DNA from 2 places in the Lachnospira eligens ATCC 27750 genome. Region 1 is predicted to be linked to the other one. Evidence: riboswitches for the same ligand, from Rfam matches in the RefSeq annotation. Region 1 holds a riboswitch; the other holds the start of a gene.

What was found. A riboswitch is a leader RNA that binds a small molecule or an ion and turns the genes downstream of it on or off. The one in region 1 is predicted to bind cyclic di-GMP.
Region 2: another riboswitch for cyclic di-GMP. It lies ahead of EUBELI_RS01790 (CAP domain-containing protein); the one in region 1 lies ahead of EUBELI_RS02595 (SMI1/KNR4 family protein).

Annotation. Positions count from the first base shown of each region.
Region 1 is NC_012778.1:542,844-550,116, reverse strand. It holds gene EUBELI_RS14330 (hypothetical protein) at 1-126, opposite strand, end outside; gene pyrE (orotate phosphoribosyltransferase) at 152-838, opposite strand; gene EUBELI_RS02620 (hypothetical protein) at 1,465-1,965, opposite strand; gene EUBELI_RS02615 (hypothetical protein) at 1,991-2,302, opposite strand; gene EUBELI_RS02610 (hypothetical protein) at 2,361-2,603, opposite strand; gene EUBELI_RS02605 (hypothetical protein) at 2,670-2,852, opposite strand; gene EUBELI_RS02600 (SMI1/KNR4 family protein) at 2,977-3,507, opposite strand; gene EUBELI_RS02595 (SMI1/KNR4 family protein) at 3,513-4,304, opposite strand; cyclic di-GMP riboswitch class I at 4,367-4,482, opposite strand; gene EUBELI_RS02590 (1-deoxy-D-xylulose-5-phosphate synthase) at 4,955-6,709, shown strand; gene EUBELI_RS02585 (glycosyltransferase family protein) at 7,146-7,273, opposite strand, start outside.
Region 2 is NC_012778.1:395,404-402,676, forward strand. It holds gene secA (preprotein translocase subunit SecA) at 1-69, shown strand, start outside; gene prfB (peptide chain release factor 2) at 142-1,260, shown strand; gene EUBELI_RS01780 (chemotaxis protein CheW) at 1,310-1,810, shown strand; gene malQ (4-alpha-glucanotransferase) at 1,803-3,419, shown strand; cyclic di-GMP riboswitch class I at 3,548-3,634, shown strand; gene EUBELI_RS01790 (CAP domain-containing protein) at 3,711-4,502, shown strand; gene EUBELI_RS01795 (ACT domain-containing protein) at 4,911-5,360, shown strand; gene EUBELI_RS01800 (homoserine dehydrogenase) at 5,393-6,610, shown strand; gene EUBELI_RS01805 (aspartate kinase) at 6,632-7,273, shown strand, end outside.

The sequences.
Region 1 (7,273 bases):
AAGAAGTCTTGCACCATTAATAATCATCATTACACCTGCACCGATACCAAAGAGTATTATCAGGATACCAAATACAAGATTAGAAGCTCCTACTGACTTTAATTTCTTATAAAGATTCTCTTCCATAGTTAACCCTCCATTAACATCAGTTTTATGCGTTCTTAACACCATATTCTGCGTAATACTTGTCAATTGCTGCTTTTAGTGCATCATCAATAACTACCTTACCCTCACACTCTTTATTGTAAAGGTGTTCTACAACATCTGCCATAGATACAATTGCGCTTGTTGGGAAACCGTATCTTTCCTTAATCTCCTCAAGCGCACTCACCTTTCCGCCAAGGCCTACTTCCATACGGTTAAGTGAAACCATAAGTCCTACAATAGTAACATCTGCTGCCCCTCTTACCTTAGGAACTGTCTCTTCCATCGACTTACCAGATGTTGTTACATCTTCTATCATAATGACTCTGTCGCCATCCTTTAACTTGCTTCCGAGAAATCCGCCCTTATCAGCACCATGGTCCTTCTCTTCCTTACGGTCTGAGCAGTATCTTACTTCCTTGCCGTAAAGCTTTGCATATGCAACTGCTGTAACTACGCTGATTGGAATTCCCTTATATGCTGGTCCGAACAGTACATCAAAATCATCACCATATGTTTCATGAATAGCCTTTGCATAATACTCACCAAGTCTTGCAAGCTGTGTTCCTGTAACATACGCACCTGCGTTCATGAAGAAAGGTGACTTTCTTCCACTCTTTAAAGTAAAATCTCCAAACTTTAACACATCACTCTCTACCATGAAATCTATAAATTCCTGCTTATACTGCTCCATTATATCCTCCTTATTCAGCCCCGCTGTCCGGCGGCACTGCTTCATATTCAATATTGATTTTTATTTTATCATAAATGTTTTCTCGTTTCAATGCGTCTTTGGAACATTAAATCTGCATATTAAAATCTGCTCATCAAAATCCTATGTATGCTTTTCCTGATTATCTGGCAGCCGGAAATCACTAAAACCCACTAACCATTATCAATCTCATAATTTAGTAGGTTATTTCAGGCAGCCTCTTTTCATTCTCCCACCAGTTCACCTACCAATCTGTTAAAATGTTTCTCCTTAGTAGGTCTTTTTCCTACTTTCCAGAGGAATGAACATTCATTTTATACTTATAAAACCTACTAAAAAGGCTTCTTCCTGCCTGATTAGTAGGTCTTGTTACTGTCAATTATCTTGAATATGTGTTAATGCTACCTACTATATTTATAATAATCAACGAACTAGTAGGTTTTCTCTCTTTTTATCAAAACTTTATGTATATCTCTCCCCAATCGTTTGGAAAACAAAAGTTACACCTTCAAACTTAAAAACACGATTTTTATATTTCTAATCACATATGAGATATTCCAGCCTATATTCTCTTATTTCATTTTCTTTTAATTCTCAATTAATAAAGCTCAAAATTCTTCCACTATCATCTCATCATCTATAAAAATCCTATTTTTCATAATCTTAAACCATATAGCATCCCCATGTATGTATTCTGAAAGCATCTTACATATATCAGTTTTATAATCACAATTCTTTAAAAAACTTAAGTCTATTGTATTATATTGCTTCATCTTCTCTGTATTTATATTAAACGTTGGATCATTATTGGGATATTCATCCTTTTCCATCCAATTTTCATCAGGTATGTCTATATTCATATATTTATCACCATATATGAGCATATATCTTTTTTTTCCAATACTAGACGAGCCTGTTTCTTCTATCTGCTGCCTGAGGCAAAGTGTATCCTCTAAATTATGCCAGAATAAAAAATATTCATCTTTGCTTTTGACAACCTTATCCCCTGGAATGTCTAAATATCCCGTACGATTATATGTATCAACAATATTCATATCTGCTATTTCTTTTTTTCTTTCTTCTGAAATATAATCATATATATAATCCATAATTTTACCTCGTTTTTTATTTCTATTAAAACAAATCAATAATTAATGTAATTATTATTACCCCCACTGTAAACATGATACCGTCTACCCTTGATTGTTCCCATTCTATCTTTTTATTACCATTAAATCTGTTAAACTTTGCCAGCCATATGATTGCCATAAAAGCCAATAGAACTATAATTATTATTCTTATAATAAGGCTCATTGGTGTCATTATAAATAGCACTATTGCAACAACATCTAATATAGCGCTTATAATATACCTTATTATCTTTGGAAGATAATTTCCTATAAATAACCATGCTACAATTAATGCAACTGCTATTATTGCTGCCATATATTTCCCCTTTTTACACTCATAAAATTAATTATATACTTCAATCAGAATTCCTCCACTATAATTTCATCATCAATAAAAATTTTATTTTTTTAATCTTAAACCATAAAGCATCTCCATGTATGTATTCTGAAAGCATCTTACATATATCAATTTTGTATTCACAATCTCTTAAAAAACTCATATCAATTGTATTGTATATTTTTAATTTATCTGTATTCATGTTAAAGTTTTCCGGATGAGCATCATCTGGAAATTCCACTTTTTCCTTCCAGTTTTCATTAGGTATCTCGATATCCATATATTTATCACCATATATTAGCATATATCTTTTTTTTCCAATACTAGACGAGCCTGTTTCTTCTATCTACTGCCTGAGACAAAGTGTATCCGGTGAATTATACCAAAATAAAAAATATTCATCTTTGCTTTTGACAACCTTATCCCCTGGAATGTCTAAATATCCCGTACGATTATATGTATCAACAATATTCATATATGCTATTTCTTTTTTTCTTTCTTCTGAAATATAGTCATATATATAATTCATAATTTTACCCCGCATCTCTTTATTAAAGCACATTAATAATTAATGCCATATCAACGCTACAGCTAATGAAGCAGCTATTATTGCTGTCATACATTTTTTCTCTTTATACCGAACCCATGATATGTTAATCATCGTGTTCCATTTCTGCTTTTTCCCTTTTATTTCTTTCACAAAATTCCATAAACAATTCTATATCTTCCTTAGACAATCCACCCCAAGCGCTATTTCTCTCAAATATTTGATCAATAACCTGAGAAAAATCATTTGTTCTATATGTAATATCTCCTTCATAATATCCCATGAATTCGCCATTATCATTGGAGAAGCATACTACTTCTCCATCTCCTGACATTTCTCCTATAACCGTCAGATTATCTGGCATAAAATTATGATGAAAATCATCTGTTCCCCAAAACATCGCACTCGTTCCATCAATCAGACATTTTTCTGTAAATCTGAGCCATTCCTTATATGTCTCTGGAATCTTTACGCCATTTGCCTCCTCCCATTTATTTAATTTATCTTCATCTATTGGTTCATTAAAATATGTTTTTCCAAGTTCATCATCATTGTCCCGCTTGTCACACCACTCATATAATTCTTCAATCTTACTCTTTAAACTGTTATTTTCTGGTATCTCTATCTTTGTATACATATTTATTATCCTCTCTTTCCTTGTCCATGCGCACCCAATATATGTTCCTCTGGTGTCAATGCCTGTATATTTTTCCACTCTCCTATATACTCTGGGTGTTCCTGATAACTCATCATATGATGCCCTTCATATCTTACAGGTGTTCCATTCTCATCTGTCAGTTTTTCTCCATTTTTATATTGAACAGGTTTTCCGGCATAAATTCTTTTATTGCCAGTGTCTAAATTTATATTATATATAGCTTCTATTTCGTCCCCATTCCACTGTCTTGTACAACGCCCATTATTTAATAATTCACGCTCATGAATCCAAAATCCCTGAATCGCTTTTCTTCTTAACAAATCATTTCTAGAAACAAAACGAATTTTATCATTTACAGCTTCTAACATTATTTTCAAATATTCTATTGCCCAGTTCAGTATATTAGTAAAGTCACCCACTTCCCTGATATAGCCATGGTCGTAACGGACAAATTCACCCATATTTACATCGAAGCACAATCTCTCCCCATCTCCAATTACATTTCCTACTACTATAAATTCCTCTGGAACAAGCTGACCATAATATCCATTCTTTGATGGCATAAATAATTCCAATACTCCTCCTGCAATATAACTATATTTGCTTAAAAGAAGCCATTCTTTATAATTTTCAGGTAATACAACCCCATTCTCCTTTTGCCATAAATCCAATTCTTCCATTGTGGCAGCATTAGAAAACTCTGAATAATCAGCATTATCTAATTTTTCACACAGCATTTTAATCTTCTCATATGCATTTTTAACTTGTTCATTCATAAATTATTCCCTCACTTCCCTTCAAAAACAAAAAAGCAGACAACATCACATTCCATGACATCATCTGCAACTCAACCATCTTATATCTTCAATATATCCAATACTCCCCAGACTACTGAATCAACTTAGACTTGTAGCTTTGTGTCCCTGCATTTCTGCAGGTTTACCCCTCTTTTGTTTTGAAAACTACTCGTTTATTATGTTATCATGGATCCCAAGGGATTTCAACTATTCAAATAGTGATTAGTAAAATATCATAACCCAATCCGATTGATTTTGCATTTTCAATCCGGCAGATTTTTAAGTTTCAATCCGATTGTTTTTCATTTTTATATGTTCTTATATTATTATCTAATAATTTTGTAATAATTGAATTAAAAAGAATACACTTGTAATATCCAATATCGCATGATATAAGGCCATTGGATAGATAACTATATTCAAGTTATGCACGAAACCCCCACGAGCTACCTTCTCATGGGGGTTTCTATTCCGTTCTGGCAGGATGGCTTATACCACAGGCTGACTACCTTTATTCATGTCTATCCAGCCATTTGCAGATATAATACGAATTTCTCTTGACCTAAACCTGACTTTAGGTGTTATTATATAAAATGTATTAAAATCTAAGATAAGGAGTATCAGAAAACATGTATATTGAGAATATTAACAGTCCTGCTGATGTGAAGAAATTAAACATCATGCAGCTTAATGTCCTTGCAGAGGAAATGCGTCACGCCCTTCTTACAAGAGCCAGCAGACACGGTGGACATTTTGGTCCTAACTTCGGTATGGTAGAAGCAATCATTGCCATGCATTATGTATTTGATTCGCCTAAAGATAAAATCGTATTTGATGTATCACACCAGTGTTATCCACACAAGATGCTCACTGGAAGAAAAGACGCATATCTTTATGAGGAGCATTATGATGATGTGTCAGGATACACTAATCCGAACGAAAGCGAACATGATTTCTTTACTGTAGGTCATACTTCAACTTCTATAAGTCTTGCCTGCGGTCTTGCCAAAGCAAGAGATTTAAACGGTGAAGACGGCAATGTAATTGCTGTTATAGGTGATGGTTCTTTAAGCGGCGGTGAGGCTTTGGAAGGTCTTGATTTTGCTTCTGAATTAAATAGCAACATGATTATCGTTGCTAACGATAACGACATGTCTATTGCTGAGAATCACGGTGGTCTTTATGCCAACTTAAAGCTTCTTCGTGAAACAAACGGACAGGCTGAATGTAATCTTTTTAAGGCAATGAACCTTGATTACATCTATGTTGATAAGGGTAATGATATTGCTTCTTTAATTGAAGCATTTGAAAAGGTTAAAGACACTAAAAAAGCTGTTGTTGTCCACATTAATACGCTTAAAGGCAAGGGTTATGCACCTGCTGAACAGAACAAAGAAAAATGGCACTGGCATATGCCTTTTGATATCGCAACCGGTGAATCTCTTTTCAAGGACGAAGAGCCTGATTTCTCTGACGCTTCTTTAGAATATCTGTTAAAGAAGATGGACGAGGATAAGAGTGTTGTTGCAATCACAGCCGGAACTCCTACTGTTATGGGATTTACTGCTGACATGAGAGCTAAAGCAGGAAAACAGTTTGTTGATGTTGGTATCGCAGAGGAAACTGCTGTTGCATTAGCTTCCGGTATCGCTGCTAACGGCGGAAAGCCTGTATTTGGCGTTTACAGCTCATTTATACAGAGAGCCTATGACCAGATTACTCAGGATGTATGTATTAACGGCAATGCTGTAACATTTGCAGTATTTGCAGGTTCTGTGTACGGGATGAATGATGTTACACATCTCGGACTTCAGGATATCCCTATGCTCAACAGCATTCCGGGACTTATATATCTTGCACCTGTCACTAAGGAAGATTATATTGCTATGCTTGACTGGTCTTTAACTCAGAATGAGTATCCTGTTGCTATTAAAGTTCCGGGCGGCAGAATGGTATCCACAGGCACACCTGTAACTAAAGATTTTGGCAAGCTGGACACCTATGAGATTACTAAGAAAGGAAGCAAAGTTGCTATCCTCGGGCTTGGAACTTTCTATGAAAATGCTGTTAAAGCCGCTGATATTCTTAAGGCTTCACACGGAATTGACGCAACTGTTATCAATCCTTACTATATCTCAGGTATTGACGCAGACACTCTTAATGAATTAAAGAAAGACCACGCAGTAGTTGCAACTCTTGAGGACGGCTATCTTGAAGGCGGCTTCGGAGCTAAGATTGCAGCATTCTATGGTTCTTCTGATATGAAGGTATTAAACTTCGGTATTAAGAAAGAATTTATCGACAGATACGATGTCGCAGAAGTATTAAAGGACAACCATCTTACTCCTGAACAGATTGCAGAAGATATCGCAGCAACATTATAACTATATTGTTTCATTATAATCGAAAAGACATGGCAATCATTTTTATCAATGACTGTCATGTCTTTTTAGAATTTATCCCTGTCTTTAGTTTCCATAATGGCTGTGGCATGATTAAATACATGCATATTTGACGTGATACCTATAGATAGTCGCATTAGTCAAGTTCTTATAGGACAATTTCAGCAAATTATTGGCTAAACCAGCCATTTTATCTCTCAATCCACCTATCAAAAGCTTCCTCGTGCCAGCCTTATAGGTAATTCCGCACCGAAAACACTTTTTCTGTCTGAAAACAGCCTATAAAACCTCTATAAAAAACAATCTTATAGGACGCGCCAGCCTGATCGCCACATTATAGTTATCTCTGCGGCAGACTCAAGCGCCACCACCGCCGCGATCACCAACAGTCTCAAGCGCCACGCCTCAGCACTTCTCATTATTCCTTGGCAGCCTCCTCAAACTCCTCAGCCCAGTGCTTCCACGACCACATATCTTCTGCATACTGAACGCCTCTTGCCGCCTTATCCGTCATAGAAGCCGCATCAGCCACAAGGCTTTTAATCT
Region 2 (7,273 bases), 150 kb from region 1:
TATCCTAACGATCCATGCCCTTGTGGAAGCGGTAAGAAGTATAAGAACTGTTGTGGAAGACAGGCATAAGTTTATAATATGACTTTTGGGACGCGGAATGTCTGGAATATCAGCGTCCGCGTCTGTTGTTTTGGAGGATATATGGTAGAATTAGACCAGTTCAGATACAGAATTTCAGGATATGATAAGCCTATGGCACAGATTAAGAAATCACTGGATCTTGACAATAAGCAAAAAAGAATTGAAGAACTGGAAGCAGATATGGAAGCGCCAGGTTTTTGGGATAATCCGGATAAATCACAAAATGCTATGAAAGAACTTAAAGGGTTAAAAGATGCATTTGAAAGATATAATGAGCTTGAAACAGGTCTTGATGATGTTAAGACACTTATTGAGATGGCAGAAGAATCCAATGACCAGTCGCTTATTCCAGAGATAGAAGAAGAGATAACGAATCTCGAAGATAAGATGGAAAGTTTAAGAATTGAAACATTGCTTTCTGGAGAACATGATGCATGTGATGCCATTCTTACACTTCATGCAGGAGCAGGTGGAACAGAAAGCTGTGACTGGTGTCAGATGCTTTTCAGAATGTATACAAGATGGGCGGAAAGTCACGGATATACAACAGAAACACTTGATTATCTTGAAGGTGAAGAAGCAGGAATTAAGTCGGTTACTATAGAGATAAGAGGAGAGAATGCATATGGACATCTGAAATCTGAACATGGTGTTCACAGACTTGTAAGAATATCTCCATTCAATGCGGCAGGTAAGAGACAGACTTCTTTCGTATCATGTGACGTAATGCCTGATATTAATCAGGATATAGATATTGAGATTAATGATGATGATTTAAGAATTGATACATATCGTTCAAGTGGAGCTGGTGGACAGCATATTAACAAGACATCATCTGCAATCAGAATTACACATCTTCCAACAGGAATTGTTGTACAGTGTCAGAATGAAAGATCTCAGCACCAGAATAAAGATAAAGCTATGCAGATGTTAAAGGCTAAGCTCTATCTTTTAAAGGAGGCTGAGAATGCAGAGAATCTATCTGGAATCAGAGGAGATGTCAAGGATATTAATTTTGGAAGCCAGATAAGAAGTTACGTTCTTCAGCCATATACAATGGTTAAGGATAACAGAACTAATAAGGAAGTTGCTAATGCAGGAAGTGTTCTGGATGGAAACATTGATCCGTTCATAAATGCATATTTAACATGGATTAGTACGGGAAAAACTGAAGAGTAACAGATATTAAGGTAGTAAACTGAATGATAGTGAAAGGTGGTACATCAGTATGGCGGATTATATTAAACCGGTGATTTTCAGATTAGGCAATCAACAGTTTGGAGTAGATATTAATCTTGTCCAGTCGATAGAACGGGAGATTAATATTGTGAGAGTTCCTAATGCAATGGAGTATATCAGTGGAATTGTTAATTTGAGAGGGGAGGTTATCCCTGCTTTCAGCTTAAGAAAAAAGTTTGGCACGGATGATGCTGTTGGAAGTATTGGCGAAGACAGTACAATTATTGTTAATATTCCTGGCGTGGTTAAGCTGGCACTTGAAGTTGATGATGTACTTGAGATTGGAGATATTGATGCAAATGGTATTGTTCCTATGCCGGCTCTGGCTAGAACGGATGATACAGCATATCTTGACAGGGTCGCCAATGTTAATGGGGAATTAGTTATTCTTCTTGATGTAGAGAAATTACTTACACAGTCAGAAGCAGAGAGCGTTAAGAAATTTACGGAAGAAATGAGTAATGATAATGGAGGTGCTGCAAATGGCTGAAACGAAATTTAAAAGAAATGCAGGTATACTTATGCCAGTAAGTTCATTGCCATCACCATATGGCATAGGAACATTTGGCAAGGATGCATATGATTTTGTTACATTTGTTAAAGAGTGTAATCATAAGTACTGGCAGGTACTTCCGTTAGGACCAACTACTTATGGTGACAGCCCATATCAGTCATATTCTGCATTTGCAGGCAATCCGTACTTTGTTGATCTTGATATGCTTATTGAGGAGGGGTTCTTGTTAAAGTCAGAGGTTATTTCAAGAGACTGGGGCGATGGAATTGTGCCTGTAAATGTTTCTGAAGATGACGCTGTTAATGGAAGATTCGGAACCTACAGAGATGGAAATATTGGCGACGAAAGATATGTCAGTTATGAGAAGATATATAATAACAGATTTGATATATTAAGAATTGCTTACGACAGATTTAGGGATGCATGTGCAGAAAGCAAGAAGACGCTTGCCAAGGGACTTCCTCTTTATAAGCAGTTTGATAATTTTGTTAAAGATAATGCAGACTGGCTTGAGGATTATGCTCTGTTTATGGCATTAAAGTCTCACTTTAACAATGTCTCATGGGGTGAATGGGAAACTGATATAAAGTTCAGAAAGCCAGAGGCGATGAGCCAATATGAAGAACAGCTTTCGGATGATATAGGATACTGGAAATTCATACAGTTTGAATTCTACAGACAGTGGAATGCGCTTAAACAATATGCTAATAGTAATGGTATAGAGATTATAGGTGATATACCTATTTATATGGGATATGACAGCGTAGATGTATGGGCTAATCAGGGAGAATTCCAGCTGGATGAGAATTTAACACCGATAAAGGTTGCAGGTGTACCGCCAGATGCATTTTCTGATGCAGGACAAAAATGGGGCAATCCTCTTTATGATTATGATAAAATGGAAGCAAATGGATTCAGCTGGTGGAGAAAGAGAATGGCAGCCTCAGCAAAGCTGTATGATGTCATAAGAATTGACCATTTTATAGGAATTGTGAAGTACTATACAATTCCATCAGATATGCCTGATGCAAGACAGGGTGAGTACAGACAGGGACCGGGACAGAAACTGCTTGATGTTATTAATGAATCTATCGGTGATAAGAAGATTATTGCTGAAGACTTAGGTGTTGAAGTTCCTGAAGTGGCAAAGATTCTTAAAGAAAATGGATATCCGGGAATGAAGGTCCTTGAATTTGCATTTGGAGGAGATAGAAAGAATCCGCATCTTCCATATAATTATAAACAAAATCTTGTGTGCTATGGTGGAACTCATGATAACGAAACCTTGCTTGGTTTCTTTGAAGACAGGGGCGACTGGGAATTAGGATATGCTTATGACTATCTTGATACAAGAGATAAGGGAAGAATGGTTGACCAGGTATTCAGGGCTGCGTATTCAAGCGTTGCTGTTCTTACAGTATTTGCTGTTCAGGACATTCTAAAGCTTGGAAACTGGGCAAGAATGAATCTTCCATCAAGCATGGGCAATAACTGGAAATGGCGAATGCAGAAAGGTCAGTTAGGCCAACATGAACTGGAATGCATGAGATATCTTGCAAGTGTATTTGATAGAGAAAGAAAGTAATATTAGGATGGGGAAGGAAATTGGTAATAAATTTCCTCCCCCTTTTTTGAATGAAAAATAAAAAATAGTTCGATGGTACTATTTACATATTTTAGATTGGTGGTATTATATTCATATAAAGAGACAAGTTAATATGTTGGCAAAGTAGTCGAAAGGCTATGACGCAAAGCCAAGGGTCTTAACTGATTTTATCAGAATGACAGCCGGTTGCATTACAATCAACGCAAATGATTAGTATTTTTCAGGCATCCGGTTATCGGGTGCCTTTTTTGTTGAACGGGGGATATGGATATGAAAAGGAATAATTCTAAAAAGTGGATTAAAAATGTAACGATAGCAACAGCAGTACTTGTATTTGGTATCGGTGTTGGTTTCGCGGCTAAAGTAGCAGGAACACCTAATTCAGATAATGATGGTGCCAAAACAATAGTTGCGGCAGCTAATGATGCAACAGATTCAGTAGTTAAGGAAACAATTGCCCAGAAAGAAACAGAAACTGATACAGAGACAGCTGCTATAGAGGCAACAACTGAAGTTACAACAGAAGAAGCCACAGAGGCAGTAACAGAACAGAGCAGTACAATTGCAGAGACTCAGCCACAGACAGAGACTGCCACAGAGGCAGTTCAGGTAACAGAACATACGGAGGCTGCGACAAAAGCACCAGTACCTGTTGTACAGACTCCATCAGATGAAAGAGTTGCACAGGTTATATCAGGAATCAATGCAGAACGTGCAGCAGCAGGTGTGTCTGCAGTTACATATGATGCAATTCTTACAGATATGGCTCAGGTAAGAGCATCAGAGAATGCAGTTAATGATTACTTTGTTATAGAGAATGGCAAGCATAAAAGACCAGATGGAAGAAATGCTTCTTCAATATGTTCAGATTTTGGACAGGCCGGATATTTCGGTGAGGTCATGGGCAGATATCAGACAAGCCCTGTAGAGATAGTAAATGGCTGGCACAATTCAGCAACACATTATGCATGTATGACAAGTACTAAGTACAGCAGAGTTGGTGTAGGTGTTGCAGCAGACTCAGAAGGATACCTTTACTGGGTAGCAATCTTCATGGATTAATTATAAGCAGACAATAAATTACATAATATAGATACAACTTAATATGGTAAGAACAATGTATTTGCGGCATTGTTTTTATAAAGCTTCACAAGAAGCGAAACCCTCACATTCCTCTCCCGTTGTGTGAGGGTTTCTTTTTGCGCGAGTAGCGCGGAGAATATACTTAATGAAAGGACAGGCATGCTTGCATGGCCTGTCCTTTTGTTAAGTATATTCGAGAAGCACCGCGACAATGCCATAACGAAGTTATGGCATCTGCGCTACTCGCAAGGAGAATATAATTATATGCTTGCAATGTGTATACATATATGGTAATATTCTTTGTGCGGTAGACAGTTGTTTATCAGAGAAAGACATTGAAGAACAATTGTCTTTGTAAAACGGACAATAGAAAGGTACAGACGCAGTATGGCAGATAATATTAAGTATTATGTCGTTAAGCAAAAGGCTCTGCCTGAGGTTCTGCTTAAGGTAGCGGAGACGAACAGAATTATTGAGACTGAAAATATATCTGTTGCAGATGCTACAGAGAAAGTTGGAATAAGCAGAAGTTCTTATTACAAGTATAAGGATGATATTTTTCCGTTTAGAGAGAATGTAAAGGGTAAAACCATTACATTTGTATTGTCTATGGACGATGAACCAGGGCTGCTTTCCCTGGTATTGAAGAAGGTTGCAGAATTCAAGGCGAATATTCTTACTATTCATCAGACAATTCCTGTTAATGGAATTGCTTCGCTGACGCTCAGCGTGGATATTCTTCCAACTACAGGAGATTCTTCAGAAATGATAGAGCAGATAGAAAGACTTAAAGGGGTAAGATATCTTAAGATATTAAGCAGTGATGCATCTATCTGATATATAAGCAATTAAAGAAAACGGAGGCAGATATGGCAAAGATTGCAGTGTTAGGTTATGGAACAGTAGGATCAGGAGTGGTTGAGGTATTAAATACCAATGGTGCTTCAATTGCAAAGAGAGCAGGAGATACTATTGAGGTTAAGAGTGTACTTGATTTAAGAGATTTTCCTGGAGATCCAATTCAGGATAAAATCGTTCATGATATAGATCTTATAATTAATGACCCTGAGATAGAGGTTGTTGTTGAGGTTATGGGTGGTGTAGAGCCGGCATTTACATTTGTTAAGAAGGCACTTGAAGCAGGAAAGAGTGTGTGTACATCTAATAAGGCACTTGTTGCTGCACACGGTCCGGAGCTTCTTGAGATGGCTAAAGAAAGAAAACTTAATTTCATGTTTGAGGCATCAGTAGGCGGTGGAATTCCAATTATCAGACCGCTTAACCAGTCTCTTACAGCAGATGAGATTACTAAGATTACAGGTATTCTTAATGGAACAACTAACTATATTCTTACTAAGATGAGCAGAGAAGGAATCTCATATCAGGAGGTTCTTAAAGAGGCACAGGCACTCGGATATGCAGAAAGAAATCCGGAGGCTGATGTTGAAGGTTACGATGCATGCAGAAAAATAGCAATTCTTACATCACTTGCATTTGGAAATACAGTGAAATTCGAGGAAGTGTATACAGAGGGAATAACAAAGATTTCTAATGAAGATTTTGCATATGCTAAAGAACTTGGATGCGTTATCAAACTTCTTGCAACAAGCTACAGCAAGGATGGCAAGGTATATGCAATAACAGCACCATTCATGATTGACAGCACACATCCATTATATAATGTTAATGACGTTCTTAACGGAATCTATGTACACGGCAATGTATTAGGAGATGTAATGTTCTTCGGAGCAGGAGCAGGAAAGCTTCCAACAGCAAGTGCTGTAGTATCAGATGTAGTTGACTGTGTTAAGCATAAGGGTAAAAATGTTATGACAATCTGGAGTTCAGTAAAGCAGGAGCTTGGTGATACATTTGACGAGACAAGAAGATTCTTTGTAAGAATTAAGGGCGATGATGTCCAGGCAGCCAAGGCAGCATTTGGTGAAGGACAGGTTGTTAAGGTTGATGGAATTAACGGAGAGTTCGGATTTGTTACAGAGCCTATGACAGAGAGAGCATTTGAAGATGCTAAGGATAAGGTTTCTGTTATAAGCAGAATCAGAATAGATGATACTAAATTACAGTAATAATATAAGGGAGTAAGAGTAATGGTTAAAGTAGTTAAATTTGGTGGAAGTTCACTTGCAAGCGCAGAGCAGTTTAAGAAGGTTGGTAATATTATCCGTGCTGATGAGGACAGAAAGTATGTAGTTCCTTCAGCACCTGGAAAGAGATTTCCAGAGGATACTAAGGTTACTGATATGCTTTACAAATGTTATGCAGAGGCAGAAGCTGGTAAGAATATTGAGAAGAGCCTTAAGGCAATTGAGGAAAGATATAACGAAATAATAAAGGGGCTTGGACTTAAGCTTTCATTAAAGGAACAGTTCGAGACAATCAAGAAGAATTTTGAGGCACTTGCAGGAAAAGATTATGCAGCTTCAAGAGGTGAATATCTTAATGGTATTATCATGGCTAACTATCTTGGATATGAGTTCATAGACGCTGCTACAGTTATCTGCTTCGATAAGGATGGAGAGTTTGATTCAGAAAAGACTAATGAAGTGTGTGAAGCAAAGTTTGCTAATATTGTAAGAGCAGTTGTACCTGGATTTTATGGAGCAATGCCTAACGGAAAGGTTAAGACATTTTCAAGAGGCGGTTCTGATGTAACAGGATCAATCGTTGCAAGAGCACTTAAGGCTGATATGTATGAGAACTGGACAGATGTATCAGGCTTCCTTGCAGCA